One region of the Streptomyces sp. BI87 genome, then DNA from elsewhere that is predicted to be linked to it. Evidence: riboswitches for the same ligand, from Rfam matches in the RefSeq annotation. Region 1 holds a riboswitch; the other holds the start of a gene.
What was found. Region 1 has a riboswitch for cyclic di-AMP ahead of OIM89_RS19160 (C40 family peptidase). Riboswitches for the same ligand answer to the same signal wherever they lie in the genome.
Positions count from the first base shown of each region.

Region 2: another riboswitch for cyclic di-AMP. It lies ahead of OIM89_RS15945 (M23 family metallopeptidase); the one in region 1 lies ahead of OIM89_RS19160 (C40 family peptidase).

Region 1 is NZ_CP110079.1:4,290,473-4,298,209, reverse strand. Features, by position in the region: gene pcrA (DNA helicase PcrA) at 1-1,027, opposite strand, end outside; cyclic di-AMP (ydaO/yuaA leader) riboswitch at 1,320-1,477, shown strand; gene OIM89_RS19160 (C40 family peptidase) at 1,485-2,666, shown strand; gene OIM89_RS19155 (DIP1984 family protein) at 2,760-3,233, shown strand; gene OIM89_RS19150 (hypothetical protein) at 3,557-3,910, opposite strand; gene OIM89_RS19145 (C40 family peptidase) at 4,347-5,450, shown strand; gene OIM89_RS19140 (SCO4225 family membrane protein) at 5,460-5,786, opposite strand; gene OIM89_RS19135 (PI-PLC domain-containing protein) at 5,891-6,817, opposite strand; gene OIM89_RS19130 (VOC family protein) at 6,960-7,343, shown strand; gene OIM89_RS19125 (metal-dependent hydrolase family protein) at 7,411-7,737, shown strand, end outside.
Region 2 is NZ_CP110079.1:3,610,755-3,618,491, reverse strand. Features, by position in the region: gene OIM89_RS15955 (PrsW family intramembrane metalloprotease) at 140-1,660, shown strand; gene OIM89_RS15950 (aldo/keto reductase) at 1,696-2,640, opposite strand; gene OIM89_RS15945 (M23 family metallopeptidase) at 2,919-3,986, opposite strand; cyclic di-AMP (ydaO/yuaA leader) riboswitch at 3,998-4,134, opposite strand; gene OIM89_RS15940 (PP2C family protein-serine/threonine phosphatase) at 4,408-5,598, opposite strand; tRNA gene OIM89_RS15935 (tRNA-Met) at 5,798-5,871, opposite strand; gene OIM89_RS15930 (GlsB/YeaQ/YmgE family stress response membrane protein) at 5,975-6,250, opposite strand; gene OIM89_RS15925 (TerD family protein) at 6,568-7,143, opposite strand; gene OIM89_RS15920 (ATP-dependent Clp protease ATP-binding subunit) at 7,505-7,737, shown strand, end outside.

The DNA.
Region 1 (7,737 bases):
TCGACTGATCGGCGTCGCCCACCACGCACAGCTCGGCCGGCTCGGGGGCCGGGTGGAGCGGGTCGTGGTCGGACTCGGCGCCCTCGGGGACGTCCGCCGGGCGGTCGGCCGGGGTGCCGACCAACTCCCTGACCAGGGAGTACTGGGCGTGGTTGGTGTCCTGGTACTCGTCGACCAGGACATGCCGGAAGCGGCGCCGGTAGTGGTCGGCGACGTCCGGGAACGCCTGAAGCAGGTGGACCGTGGTCATGATGATGTCGTCGAAGTCGAGCGCGTTGGCCTCGCGCAGCCGCGACTGGTACATCGTGTACGCCTGCGCCAGCGTCTTCTCGAAACCGTCGGCGGCCTGGGCGGCGAAGTCCTCGGGGTCGACCAGCTCGTTCTTGAGGTTCGAGACCTTGGCGGTGAAGGACTTCGGCGGGAAGCGCTTCGGGTCGAGGTCGAGGTCGCGGCAGACCAGGGCCATCAGCCGCTTGGAGTCGGCCGCGTCGTAGATCGAGAACGACGAGGTGAAGCCGAGGTGCTTCGACTCGCGGCGCAGGATGCGCACGCAGGCGCTGTGGAAGGTGGAGACCCACATGGCGTTGGCGCGCGGGCCGACCAGCTCCTCCACGCGCTCCTTCATCTCGCCCGCGGCCTTGTTGGTGAAGGTGATCGCGAGGATCTGGCCCGGGTGCACACCGCGCTCGCCGAGCAGGTGGGCGATGCGGTGGGTGAGCACGCGGGTCTTGCCGGAACCGGCTCCGGCGACGATGAGCAGCGGCGACCCGCTGTGGACGACGGCGGCGCGCTGCTCGTCGTTGAGCCCGTCGAGCAGGGCGGCCGGATCGACGGCGGGACGCGGGGCGCCGTCCCGGTAGTACGCGTCCCGGTCCGCGGGCGCGTCGAACTTCCCGCCGAACAGGTCGGCCGGGATCTCCTCCGGTGCCTCCTCCTCGGGCGGGGGCGGCGGCTCGTCACCGAGCCGGGCAGAGGGCGCCGAGGACTGGAGGTCGGCCAGGAAGCTGTCGTCAAAGAGGCTGCTCATCGCCTACCGAGTCTAGGCCGCCGCGCCGACAACCGGGCCGCCCTTCCGGCGACCGGAGCCCTGACCTCGGGGGACGTGACGTACCGGACACGGGGGACGCACGCGGGGACGTACGAGGGAGCGTGCGCCAGGTCACACGAACCGCCGCCCGGAGCTGCTTTTCGACCGTTCACCGACAAGATAACGAAAATGTATCGGGCATATCGCTCACCAACCTTCACAGGCACCACACGAGTTGGCTAGCGTGCTCGCCGGGTCGGTTCGTCCCCCGCCGGCGACTCGCGCCGGAGCGCACCGCCCCCTGCCGAATCCGGTCCGCCCCCACGGGCCCCGGAGCCGGGGACCCACCGCGCACCACCGGGGTGAATCGGTTCTGATCCGAACCGTAGGGCAGCCTTCCGTACGCCCGAACCCGACAGCTAACCCGGCAGGCGGTCCACGGAAGGAGTCGCACGCCTTGGCGTCGCATCGCAAGCCTCGTGCCCCGCGCCACCGCACCGCCGGTGCCCTCGGCCTCACCACCGCCGCCCTGACCTCGGTGGCCCTGCTCTCCCAGACCGCGCAGGCGGCCCCGCAGCGTCCGGCGGCCAAGCCCTCCCTGGAGGAGGTGCAGAAGAAGGTGGACCGGCTCTACCGCGAGGCGGGCACGGCGACCCAGAAGTACAACGCGGCCCAGGAGCGGACCAGGACCCAGCGCGCCAAGGTCGACAAGCTGCTGGACGGGGTCGCCAAGCGGGCCGACAAGCTGAACGCCGCCCGGGGCGAGCTGGGCGCCTTCGCCGCCGCCCAGTACCGCAGCGGCGGCGTCTCCGAGACCGCCACCCTGCTGCTCGCCGACGACCCGCAGAGCTGGTTCGACCAGAACCAGCTGATGAACCGCCTCACCCAGCGCCAGAAGGCGGTCATCGACGACTACCAGACCCAGCAGGCCGAGGCGGGCCGCGAGCGCGCCAGGGCCGCACGCCAGCTGGAGAGCCTCACCGAGTCGCAGCGCGCCCTCAAGGACAGCAAGCGCGAGGTGCAGGGCAAGCTCACCGAGGCCCGCACCCTGCTCTCCGAGCTGACCGCCGAGGAGAAGGAGCGGCTGGCCGAGATCGAGCGGAAGAAGCAGGCCGAGGCGGAGCGGAAGGCGAAGGAGCGCGCCGAGAAGGAGGAGGCGGAGCGCAAGGCCCGCGAGGCGGCCGAGGAGAAGGAGCGCGAGGAGTCCGGCTCGGGCTCCGGCCCGGGCTCCGGTTCCGGCACGGGCACCGGCTCCGGCGGCGGCTCCACGGCCCCCGACTCCTCGTACGCGGCCAAGGCCGAGAAGGTCATCGCCTTCGCCCGCGCCCAGATGGGCAAGCCGTACGTCTGGGGCGCGGCCGGGCCCGACTCCTTCGACTGCTCCGGCCTCACCCAGGCCGCCTGGAGGACCGCCGGCATCTCGCTGCCCCGCACCACCTGGGACCAGGTCGGCGTCGGCCAGAAGGTCTCCGTGGACTCCGCCCAACCCGGTGACCTGGTCTTCTTCTACGACGACATCAGCCACGTCGGCATCTACATCGGCGGCGGCGAGATGATCCACGCCCCGAAGCCCGGGGCGAACGTCCGGGTCGAGTCGATCTACTACATGCCGATCCACAGCGTGGTGCGGCCGGCCTGACCGGCGGAAATTCCGTGGCGACCGCGAGCACGGCCGTCCTACTGTCGGACCGGTCCGCGGCGTCCGTCGCGGCCGACACGGGAGGGGGGGCCGGTGAAGCTCGCGGAGGCACTGGCGGAACGGGCGGCGGCGGTCCGGCGCGTGGAGCAGCTGCGTTCACGCGTCGAGGCGAGCGCGCGCTACCAGGAGGGGGAGACCCCGGCCGAGGACGCGGCGCGGCTGCTCGCCGAGGCCGACGAGGTGCTGGACACCCTGGAGGCGCTGATCCGGCGTATCAACCGGACCAACGCCACCGTGGAGCTGGGCCCGGACGGCACCCTCACCGACGCGCTGGCCCGCCGGGACGTGCTGCGGCTGCGCCACGCCACGCTCACGGCGGCGGCCGACGCGGCCGCGGGCAGTGGTGGCCGGGGCGGGTACGGGCGGCAGCTGCGGTCCGAGCTGCTCATGCTCTCGGCCCTGCCCGTGGCCGAGCTGCGGGAGCGGGCCGACCTCGTCGCCCGGGACCTGCGGCAGCTGGACGTCCGTGTCCAGCGCGCCAACTGGGAGGCGGACCTGGTCCCGTGACGTGGAGCAGCAGGTAGCCGTTCGGAGGCGTGCACAACCGAGGGCCGGCGGTTCCGGTCCGCCTCCTGGCGCGTGAAGGGCGACGCGGGGTTCGATTCCCCCTCGACAGTGCAGCCCAGCACCACGCACAGGTGACGGCGCACCGCGCACAGCACATCACCGCGTGCAGATTCGGACGGCGAGGGCGGGTTCGGGGCTCTCCACGTCGCGCGGCCCGGCCGCGCACGGCGAAGGCCGGGTTCCTCAACGTCGTTCTCGACGGTGGGGAACCCGGCCTTCGCCGTGTGTGCCGCGGCCCGCGTGGTGTCCGGTGGGCGGCGGGGTCAGGTCCAGAGGGTGGCGATGAAGATGTTGAGGACGGTCAGGCCGCCGACGGCGCCGAAGACGCCCTTGTCGACCTTCTCGTCGTCGCGTTTCACGTAGACCAGCGCGAGGATGACTATGAGGACCAGCAGTTTGATGCCGATCTTCATGTGGTTGAGGGTGCCGCCGTCCATCTCCCGGAGACCGACCAGGATGATGCCGGTCACGAGCATGGTGAGGGCGCCGTGGAGCATGGCGGGGATGAAGCGGGCCGTGCCCGCACCGATCGCCTTCATCTGGGTGAGGAAGCCACCCAGCAGTGAGGCGATACCGATGATGTGCAGGCCGACGAACACATTGATGAGGACGTCCATGGCCCGCACCCTAACGAGGGCCGACCTGCCCCCTGACCACCAGGGTCCTAGGGGGTGTCTGCCCGGTGGCGGGGCTGCTCCTGGCGGGGAGCGGCTGGGCCGCCCTGGTCGCGGCTGCCGTGGCGCTGATCGCGGGCACGTGCGGACGCCCGGGAGCCTCCGCCCGAGTTCGATCACGCGCCCCTGAGAGAGGGCACAACCCGGAAGCCTGGCGCTCCGAACCGGTCGGCCCCGGCCCCGCTTCGGATGTTTGCGGACAATCCGTCACCGGGCCGTGACATCCGGGCTTAGCTCCTCCCTGGCGCAACCGGCACTCGGCATAGTCCACAGGCACCGGCCGCGTCACCGAGACGGCCCCGGCGGCACCCGCTCCCCCTGTGCGGGCTCCGCCCGGGCCCGGCTCACCCCCTGACCCCGACCGGAAGGACGCGCGGCTGTGGCCTCGCACCGGAAGCCTCGATTCCGCAAGCTGGCGGTGAATCTCCCCGCCCCCGGGCGCCTCACTCCGGGAGCCTCCCTGCGTACCGCCACCGCCACCGCGCTGGCCCTCGCCGGGGCGGCCGGGTCGGTGGTCGCCGGGGCGCCGGTGGCCCAGGCCGCGCCCGGCCCGACGACCGCGCAGGTCAAGGCCAAGGTGGACCGGCTGCACCGGGAGGCGGAGATCGCCACCGAGAAGTACAACGGGGCCAAGGAGAAGGCCGACAAGGCCGAACAGCGCCTCGGCCGGCTCCAGGACGAGGCCGCCCGGCGCACCGCCCAGCTCAACCAGGCCCGTACGGCGCTCGGCGCCACCGCCGCCGCGCAGTACCGAGCGGGCGCCGTCGACCCGGCCGTCGAGCTCTTCCTGTCCTCCGACCCCGACGGCTACCTCGACCGGGCCGCCCGCGCCGACCGCGCCGCCGGGCGCCAGTCCGCCCAGATCGCCGGGGTGCGCCAGAAGATGCGCGCCGTCGACCAGCTGCGCACCGAGGCCGACTCCGTCCTCGCCGGGCTGGAGAAGCGCCGCGGCGAACTGCGGACCCACAAGAAGACGGTCACCGGCAAGCTGGCGGAGTCCCGCGCCCTGCTCGCCCGCCTCACCGCCGCCGAACGCGCCGAGGTCACCGGCGAGACCCCGCGCGCCTCCCGCGCCCAGGCCCGCCCCGCCGCCGCATCGGCGACCCCCGCGGCCGGGGCGGTCAAGGCCCCCAACTCCCGTGCGGCGCAAGCCATCGCCTTCGCCCACACCGCCATCGGCAAGCCCTACGTCTGGGGCGCCACCGGCCCCAACGCCTTCGACTGCTCCGGCCTCACCCAGGCCGCCTGGCGCGCCGCCGGCGTCTCCCTCCCCCGCACCACCTACACCCAGATCAACGCCGGCCAGCGCGTCCCCCGCTCCCAGCTCGCCCCCGGCGACCTGGTCTTCTTCTACTCCTCCATCAGCCACGTCGGCCTGTACATCGGCAACGGCCAGATGATCCACGCCCCCAACCCGAACGCCCCGGTCCGCGTCGCCCCGATCAGCGAGATGCCGTTCGCGGGGGCGACGCGGGTGGGGTGAGGAGGCCGCTCAGGCGTGGCTAGCCCACCCCTGCCCGCGGGGCCGGCCGGTCGCCCAGCGGTACGCCGCGCCCAGGGCGAGCGCCTGGACCAGGGCGCCTACGGCCACGCCGACGAGGGGGAGCGGGCCGGGCAGGGAGACGAGGAGGAAGGAGGTCGGGGCGGTGACGAAGAAGCCCCAGACGCCGGCCATGCTGGCGTCTGCGTGGGTGACCAGCAGGGTGTCCACGCCGATCCAGGCCCAGACGGCGGCCACGACGGCCAGGTAGCCGAGGGCCGCCGGGTTGAGCAGGGTGCGGCGGAAGGTCGTACCGGCGGAGCGCTGGGCGGCAGCCATCTGAGGGGCCTCCTGATGATCGTGGCGGTTGCTGTCGGTTCCACGTTCTCAGGGTCGGGGCGCTGCGGCCTGAGTAGAGGTACTCACCACCTGATGCGTACGGGTCAGCGGTACGTGTAGGTGTTCAGGGCGTCGACGGCGGACATCGGGTTGCCGTCGCCGTACTGGTCGACGGCGAGGAAGTTGGGCTTCTTGGCGGCGGCCGGAAGGCAGTGGTTCTCGGCGCGGTCCTGGAGTTTGGCGTTGTCGTTGCGGTAGGTCGGGTACATGGGGACGTCGCGGAAGTGGTTCATGACGAAGAGGCGGCGGAAGCCGGGTTCCTCGCGGGTGAGCGGCACGTCGTCCCAGCGGCTGTAGCAGGACCAGTCGGCGTCGCCGATGCCGCCGCCCATGGACCAGTAGTTCTCCACCGTCCAGTCCTTCTGCGCCATGAAGCCGAGGCGGTTCTTGCCGTGGTCGCGGCCGGAGGCGGCAGTGTCGTCGGTGAAGAGGAGGAGCCGGCGGCCCGCCTCGCGCAGGGAGCTGACCGTGGGCCAGCCGTTCTCGCGCACCCCGGCGGCGTCGGGCCGGAAGACCTTGGAGCCGAGGCGGCCGTCGGGGCCGAGGAGGGGGCCGAGTTCCGCGGTGAGCTGGTCAGCGGTGGTGTAGTCCTCCAGGAAGACGGTGACCACGGCCTCCCGGTCGCGGTCGAGGAAGTCGGCGATCGCGGTGAAGACGGTGGCCGCGTCGGCGTTCGAGCCGCAGGGGTTGAGGACCGGGATGGCGTGGCACATCCGCACCCGTCCGTCGGCGTGGTGCGCGTCCAGCATCAGCGCCCGTACGCCGTCGTCCAGTTGACGGGCGATGCGGTGCGGCTGGTTGGGGGCGGCGAGGGTCGAGCGGCCCTGGTCCTCGGTGTTGTGCATGGCGTTGTGGGCGGTGAGGAAGGTCAGGTCGGCGAGGGTGGGGTCCGCGGGCATGGGTTCCCGCCCGGCGGCGGACGCCTGGCCGGTGAGCCCGGTGAGCACCAGCGCGAGGGCCGCGGCGGCCACCGCGCTCCGGCCCGTGAACGTACGACATGCCCGCACCGCTGTTCCCCTCTCCGCACAACTCCGGGCGCTGGTACGCCCGTTGGGAGGGTGGCACAGAACAGGGCGGCGGGCCAGGGTGCGGCCGGCGCCTACACTGCCCGCCATGGCATGCCGCATCAGTGAGCTGGTCCTGGACGCCGCCGACGCCGAAGGGCTCGCCGTCTTCTGGAGCGAGGTGCTCGGCTACGTCGAGGTCGGCCGGGAGGACGACGGCAGCATCGAGATCGGGCCTCCCCGGACCGGCTTCGGCGGACCGCAGCCCACCCTCGTCCTCAGCCCGAGCACCGACCCGCGCCCCCGGCGGCTCCGCCTCCACCTCGACGTCAGCCCGACCGACCGCGACCAGGACGCCGAGCTGGAACGCCTGCTCGCCCTCGGCGCCCGGCCCGCGGAGATCGGCCAGAGCGGCGAGGAGAGCTGGCACGTGCTGGCCGACCCCGAGGGCAACGAGTTCTGCCTGCTGCGGAGGCGCGTACGTCCCGTCTGACCGGCCCCGGCCCGGCCCCGCCCCGGCTCCGGGTGCGGGCCACCGGGGCCGCGCCTAGCCTGGCGTCATGGCCGCGATGCTGATCAGCGGGGCGTCCGTCTGGGACGGGCTCGCCGACGCCCCGGCGGGAGTACGGGACGTCTGGGTGGAGGACGGCCGGGTCCGGGCGGTCGGCGCGGAGCTGGCCCCGCCGCCCGGCACGGAGCGGATCGACCTGACCGGGCACACCCTCACACCGGGCTTCATCGACTGCCACACCCATGTCGCCATCGAGCCGGACCTCACGCGCTCCCTGCTCAGTTCCTCGGCGGCGGCCGCCCTGCGCGCGGTCCCGGTACTGCGGACCCTGCTCGACCACGGCTTCACCACGATCCGCGACCTGACCTGCGCCGAC
Region 2 (7,737 bases), 680 kb from region 1:
GCCGTCACCCACGGGTGACGCGGTGGACCGGAACGGACGCCACCGGGGCACAGGGCGACAAATTTTCGCGACGGTCTGTGGCGGTCTTTTCACTCGTCGGGACTAATCAGCCCTCCGGGAACTGGTTAGGGTCGTTCTCGTGATCAACAGCCCGTCGTACTCGGCCTCGCAGCCCGAGCAGCCGCACGGGGCCGGTGCCGAGGGCGCCGGTCCCGGCCAGGCGCTGCCGCCCCCGCCGCCGATGCCCCCGTATCCGGCCGCGCTCCCCCGCATGCGCTGGTGGCAGCGGCACGCGGTGCGGGTGGGCCTGCTGGTCGGCCTGCTCACGGTCTCGGGCGGCATCATCCTCGCCCTGGTCCGCGAGCAGACCGGTACGCACGGCTTCCTCGTCGGCCTCGGCCTCGCCCTGCTGCCGGTGCCGCTGCTGCTCGCGGTCTTCCGCTGGGTGGAGGCGGTCGAGCCGGGCCCGTGGCGGAACCTGGTCTTCTGCTTCGCCTGGGGAGCCTGCGCCGCCGCGCTGATCGCCATCGTCGCCAACACCCTGGCCACCGAATGGCTGGTCGGCTCCACCCTGGAACCGTTCGCGGGCGGCGACGAACCGCTGAAGCCCGACGCGGTCGGCGCCACCTATGTGGCCCCCGTCGTCGAGGAGTCCGCCAAGGCGGTCTCCGTGCTCCTGATCTTCCTCTTCCGCCGGCAGCACTTCCGCGGCCTGCTGGACGGCGCGGTGACGGCCGGCCTCACCGGCGCCGGCTTCGCCTTCACCGAGAACATCCTCTACCTCGGGAACGCCTTCGGCCGCGACCAGTTGAGCGGCGACAGCGGCATGGCCTCGGTCACCGCCGCCACCTTCTTCGTGCGGATCGTGCTGTCGCCCTTCGCCCACCCGCTCTTCACCCTGCTCACCGGGATCGGCTTCGGCCTGGCCGCCCGAACCCCGGGCCGCCGGCGGGTGCGCCGGGTCCTGCTGCCCCTGGCCGGCCTGCTGCTCTCCATGGGCATGCACGGCCTGTGGAACGGCTCGGCCACCCTGATGGGACCCTTCGGCTTCATCATCGTCTACGCCCTGGTGATGGTCCCGGTCTTCGGCCTCTCCGTCTGGCTGCTGGTCTGGGCCCGCGCCGACGTGCTGCGCGCCGTCCGCGCCCACCTCCCCGCCTACGTGGCGGCCGGCTGGCTCGCCCCGGCCGAACCGGCCGCCCTCGCCACGATGAACGCCCGCCACCTCGCCCGGGACCACGCCCGGCGCGCCGGCGGCCGCAAGGCGGTGCGCGCCCTCGCCGCCTACCAACGCGACGCCACGACCCTGGCGGTGCTGCGGCGGCGCGGCGAACGGGGCCAGGCCGAGCCGGACTTCGTCGACCGCGAGCGCGCCCTGCTCAACTCCCTCTGGGAGCGTCGCGAGACGATCCGCCCGGCCCAGCTGCACGCCGCCCGTCTGCTGGCGCCCCCGCCGCCCGCGATGTGGCTGCCGCCCCAGCAGGGCGGCTGGGGCTGGGGCACGCCGTACGGGGCTCCGGGCTGGGGCGGGGCGCCGTGGGGCGGGCCCTGGCCGGGACCGGCGGCGGGGCAGGGACCCGCACCGGCACCGGCCGGCCCCCCGGCGCCGCACTCGTCGCCGTACGCCCCGCCGCCGCACATACCCCCGCAGCAGCGGTAGCCGTCTCCGCCCGGCGACCGGGCCGGTGTCCGGGGTCAGGCGGAGGCGACGGTGAGCAGGCTCAGTTCCTCGTCGGTCAGCGTGAGGTCGGCGACGGCCAGCAGCGCCGGAAGCTGTTCCACGGTGCGGGCACTGGCGATCGGCGCGGCCACGGTCGGGCGCGCGGCGAGCCAGGCGAGGGCCACGGACGCCACCTCGGCACCGTGCGCCTCCGCGACGGTGTCCAGGGCGGCGAGGACCTTCTGGCCGCGCTCGGTGGCCAGGTGCTGCTCGGCGCCTGCGGCACGGGCGCTCTCCACGGTGGTGCCCGGGCGGTACTTGCCCGTCAGGAAGCCGGCGGCCAGCGCGTAGTACGGCACCGCGGCGAGGCCCGCGCGGGACGCCACCTGCTGGAGCGGGCCTTCGTAGGTGTCGCGGGAGACGAGGTTGTAATGGGGCTGGAGCGCGACGTACCGGGCCAGGCCCTCGCGGTCGGCGACGTCCAGGGATTCCTGGAGGCGTTCGGGGCTGATGTTGGAGGCGGCGACGGCGCGGACCTTGCCCGCCTTCACCAGGTCGTCGAGGGCGGTGACGATCTCCTCGACCGGCACGGAGGGGTCGTCGAAGTGGGTGTAGTACAGGTCGATCCGGTCGGTGCCGAGTCGTCGCAGCGACTCCTCGGCCGCCGCCTTCACGTTGGGGGCGGAGAGCCCCTTGAACTGCGGGTGGCTGCCGACCTTGGTGGCGACGACGATCTCGTCCCGGTTGCCGCGCGAGGCGAGCCACTTGCCGATCACCGTCTCGGACTCACCGCCCTCGTTCCCCGGCACCCAGGAGGAGTACGTGTCCGCGCTGTCGATGAAGTTGCCGCCCGCGGCGGCGTAGGCGTCGAGGACGGCGAAGGACTGCGCCTCGTCCGCGGTCCAGCCGAAGACGTTACCGCCGAGAGCGAGCGGGAAGACGTCGAGATCAGAATTGCCGAGAGGGCGGAGAGAAGTCATGGGGAGATCAACAAAACGGCCCGCTCGCCCATTCCTGGCCGAGGCATGCCCGCGCGAACAGATCCGGCGGCCCTGACGTCGGGGGGTAGCCGCCAGGACCGCCGGAGTTCGGCCACCCGAACCGTGACACGGCGCGGGCGGGAGCCACGTGGCGCACACGGCGGCACACGGGCACGGCAGGAGAAGAGGGGAGAGCAACAGGCGTGCGTCCGGCCCGGGTTCCGGCCCACCGCGAACCCGCCCGCCATGACGGCGGGCGGGCACGGTACAGACCGGTCTCAGATGTTGAGGCCCTTGCCCCGCAGCCAGCTGAGCGGGTCGACGCCGTCGCCGCCACCCGGGTGGATCTCCAGGTGGAGGTGGGGCCCGGTGACGTTGCCGGTGGCACCGACACGGCCGATCACGTCGCCGGTGGTGACCTTCTGCCCGGCGCTGACGGACATCGAGGACTGGTGGGAGTACCAGAGTTCGGTACCGTCCTCCAGCTCCAGGATGGTGCGGTAGCCGTACGAACCGGCCCAGCCCGCTTCCTTGATGGTGCCGGAGTGGATCGCCTTCAGCGGGGTCCCGGTGGGGGCGGCGAAGTCGAGCCCGGTGTGGTAGCCGGAGGACCACATGGCACCCGCCTGACCGTAGGTCGAGGTCAGGGTGTACGAGGTGGTGGGGAGCGAGAAGCTGGCGGCGAGCTTGGCGAGGCGCTCGGCCTCCTCCTTCTTCCGCTTCTCCTCGGCCTTCTTCCGCTCCGCCTCGGCCAGCTTCTTCTCGGCGGCCTCCTGGACCTTCGCGGCCTCGGCCACGGCCTGCTCGGCGGCGGCCTGCTCAGCCGCGCGGGCCGCGCTCTGGTCCGCCTGGTCCTGCTGGTGCTCGGCCTGCTGGATGATGCGCGCCCGCAGCGCCTCGCCGGCGTCGGTGGTGCCCTGCTCGGTGTCGGCGACGGTGACCCCGGCGCCGGTGAGCGGGCTGGCCGTCACCTGCGTGTCGGACTCCTTGTCGGAGCCGAGCAGGCTGCCGACGCCCGGCAGCGAATCGGCGTCGGGGAGGGACGCCTTGACGGAGGAGAGGTCGGGGAGCGAGATGGAGACCGGGGGCTTCTCCTTGGCGGTGGCGATACCGCCGGCGCCCACCGCGGCGATGACGCCGACGCCGAGGACGGTGGAGGAGCGGGCCAGGCCACCGCCGCGCTGCTTCGCGACACGGTGCCGGCCGCGGACGGGACGGATGGACTCCTCGGTGGGATTCCATTCCTCCCAGGGTCCCCCGGCGGGTCCGTAAGCCGTGGGACCGGTGACCGGGTCCTCGTCGTTCGGCACGAACAGGGCCTCAGGGGCAGGACGGTTCGACGCCACGCGGGCGCTCTCCTTTCCTTCCTTCTCGCCTACCGGGTTAGCTGACGGGTTCGGAGCAGGAAGGTCTCCTACGGCCGCCTCGAAAGGCGTCCGATTCACCCCAAGGAGTGGTTCCCCGGTTCCCTACGGGATTCGGCGCGTGCGCGCGGAGCCGTCTCGGGTGACGGCCGGGACAACCGCGCTGCGTTATCGAACGTTAATAGACACCCGGCCTGGATTCCAAGCTGTTCCGGATGATCGTTGGACCCCGGGGCCCGGACGTACCGGGGCACCGAGGGGCGGATTCGGGCGAGTTGCCTGCACAGAACCACCACAGGATCAGCTGACGGTATGTCAGTTGTTATGCGGGGAGCGCTTACTCACTCACCCTCGGTGACGGCATCGGCAGCGGGCAAGCGACTCCGGCCGGAGTCCGGACTCCTCAGGGCCGGCGGAGCGCCAGCAGCGCCATGTCGTCCTGCGGTCCGCAACCGGTGTGCGCACGAACCTCCCGGGAGAGCGTCTCCAGCAGGTGGTCGGGCGCCTCGAAACGACGCCCCGTCAGCCGCGACGCAGGGTCGTAGAAGACCCCGTTCCGGTCCCGCGCCTCCGTCAGCCCGTCGGTGAAGAGCAGCAGGGTGGCGCCGGAGGGGAACGGTGTCGCGTCCGACCGGTCCGGCCACACCCCGAGGTCTCCCATGCCGAGCGGGAGCGCCGGCTGGCTCGGCACCAGCACCCGCACGTCTCCGTCGCCGTGGAGCAGCAGCGGCTCGGGATGGCCCCGGTTGACCGTGCGGACGACGGACTGCCCGGGCGGGATCTCCGCCAGCAGCGCGGTGGTGAACCCCTCGAACTGGTCCAGCCCTTCCCGCCGCACCCCCTCGCGGGCGAGGGCGCGTTCGAGCCGCTGGGCCACCTTCTCCAGGCTCGACTCCTGCTCGGCGGCCTCCCGGAACGCACCGATGACCACCGCGACCGCCTCCACCGCGCCGAGCCCCTTGCCCCGCACGTCGCCGACGAGCAGCCGCACCCCGTGCGGGGTCTCCTGGACGGCGTAGAGGTCGCCGCCGATGAGGGCGTCGGCCTGGGCGGCCTCGTAGCGGGCGGCGATGTCGAAGCCGCCGATCCGCTCGGCGGGGATGGGCAGCACCGCGCGCTGGGCGGCCTCGGCGATGCTGCGGGCGGTGGCGAGCTGTTCGCCGCTGCGGCTGACCAAGCGGTTGCTGAGCACGGCGAGGAGGACGCAGGTGAGGATGGTGAGCAGCTCGGTGGTCGAGTCCACCCCGCCCAGCGTCCCGGTCTGCCACTGGAGGAGCACCACCACAGCCAGCGCGAGGACCCCGGTCAGCACGGTGCCGAGGAGCGAGAAGAACGGCGCGGCGATCAGCGGCGCCGCGGCGTAGAGCGGACTGGCGTTGAAGCGGGGCGGCGCGGCCTCGTCGAAGATGACCCCGGCGACGATCAGCACCACGGGCAGCAGGCGCATCAGCGTCCGGGACCGGCCCCCCGTGTGCCGGTCGCCCTTGTAGGTGCCGAGGATCTCCTGCCCGGGTGCGCCCCGCTTCCTCGCCGGGGCCTTCCGGGCGGCCGGCCGGCCCGTCTCCTTCTCCGCGTGCTCGCCGCGTTTCCCCACCAGCCTGTCTCCTGATCCTTCGGCCGGCCCCCGGTCGGCCCGGCCCGGACACGCCCGCTTCCGCGTCAGCGCTTCCCCCATGCTTCCGCCCACCCCGTGCGGCGGCGAGCGGACAGCGTCCGAACGAGTACCGGCACAGGCAGCGCACACACGACGAAGGCCCGGATTCCTCGAAAGGAATCCGGGCCCTGGCCTTCAGTAGCGGGGACAGGATTTGAACCTGCGACCTCTGGGTTATGAGCCCAGCGAGCTACCGAGCTGCTCCACCCCGCGTCGGTGAAATCAACTATACGCCATCCAGAAGGCTCCTCGCGCCACGCCCGCTCCGGAGGGTGGGCCTCCGCCCCGGCGCGGCGGACGGAGGCCCGGGACTCGGTCACCGGCGTCGTCCGCGTCCGCCCGCGACCCGGTCCAGGGCGAACACACCGATCGCGGCCAGCGCGATCTGGATGCCCCACTCGGCCCAGTCGACGCCCCCGGTGTCGGCGAGGCCGAACTGGGCGGCGAGGAAGGTGCCGACGAGCGCCGCCACGATGCCGACGACGATGGTCAGCAGCAGGCCGATGCGCTGGCGGCCGGGGACGACCAGGCGTCCCAGGACACCGATGACGATGCCGATGACGATCGCGCTGATGATCCCGGATATCTCCATGGGACACGCCTCTCGTTTACTCGTGCCGTGCCTGCGGCGGACCGGCGACGAGCGCGTCGGCCCCTTGTCGCACGTGTGCCCGGGCGGCGACGGGCCAGTCCCCTCCCGCGCAGAATCAGGCGGTCCTGTGCCCGCGCCGGCCACCGGGCGTACGCCATGGGCGTACGGGGCGTATGGGCGACAGGCGTACGTTCCCGCCCGACACGAAGACGCCCCCTCCCCGCGCCCACAGGAGCACGGAGAAGGGGTCGGGAAAAGCCCGTCGCCCGCCCGGGGGATTGGGTTGCCGGCCGGGCGACGGGTGTTCGGGGGGTGGGTCAGACGTTGACGCCGAAGTCCTGGGCGATCCCGGCCAGGCCGGAGGCGTAGCCCTGGCCGACCGCGCGGAACTTCCACTCGGCGCCGTGGCGGTAGAGCTCGCCGAAGACCATGGCGGTCTCGGTGGAGGCGTCCTCGGTGAGGTCGTACCGCGCGATCTCGGCGCCGCCCGCCTGGTTCACCACGCGGATGAAGGCGTTCCGGACCTGGCCGAAGCTCTGGCCGCGGGACTCCGCGTCGTGGATGGAGACGGGGAAGACGATGCGGGTGACCTGCGGCGGGACCGCGACGAGGTTGACCTTGACGGCCTCGTCGTCGCCGTCGCCCTCACCGGTGAGGTTGTCACCGGTGTGCTCGACGGAGCCGTCGGGGCTGGTCAGGTTGTTGTAGAAGATGAAGTGCTGGTCGGAGAGGACCTTGCCGGACTCGTCGCAGAGCAGGGCGCTGGCGTCGAGGTCGTAGTCGGTGCCGGTCGTCGTGCGGACGTCCCAGCCGAGCCCGACAAGGACCGCGGTCAGCCCGGGGGCTTCCTTGCTGAGAGAGACATTGCCGCCCTTTGCCAGGGAAACGCCCACGGTCTTCTCCTTCTGCGGTTCGTCCTGCGTGCTCGTACCGGGTCCCGCGCCCGCGGCGCCTCGCGGCCACCGGGTGCGGGCGGGCGGGGTGCGACGGCCGGACTGGGGGACCGGCCGCGTGCCGTCGTACGACTCGCAGCCGCCACGCCTGCGCCGGGCGCCGTGGGTGGCGGCGCCGACGCCGTCGAATCTACCTCATCTCTACACGCATGTAGAAGTAGCCCCGGTGCCCCCTCCGTTCCGCCGCGGCCCCCACGTCCTCTCTGCCCAACAGGCGCATCCCGTCACCCTTTGTTTTAGTGGAAAAGTCGCCAATCGACGGAAAAGCCATCAGCCAGAGCACCTCCGCGGAGGCCCCACCATGTCGCTGTCGTCCTTCGGGTCCTTCGGGGGCCCCGGCCCCGACCCCTTCTCCGACCTGCTGAACCGTTTCTTCGGGATGACTCCCGGCGCCTCCCCGCCCGCCGTCCAGCGGGTTCCCATCGGCCGCCTGCTCACCGAGTCCGCCCGCGACCTGCTCGGCCGCGCCACCGCCAAGGCCGAGGAGGACGGCTCGGAGGACCTCGACACCGAGCACCTGCTGTGGGCGTGCAC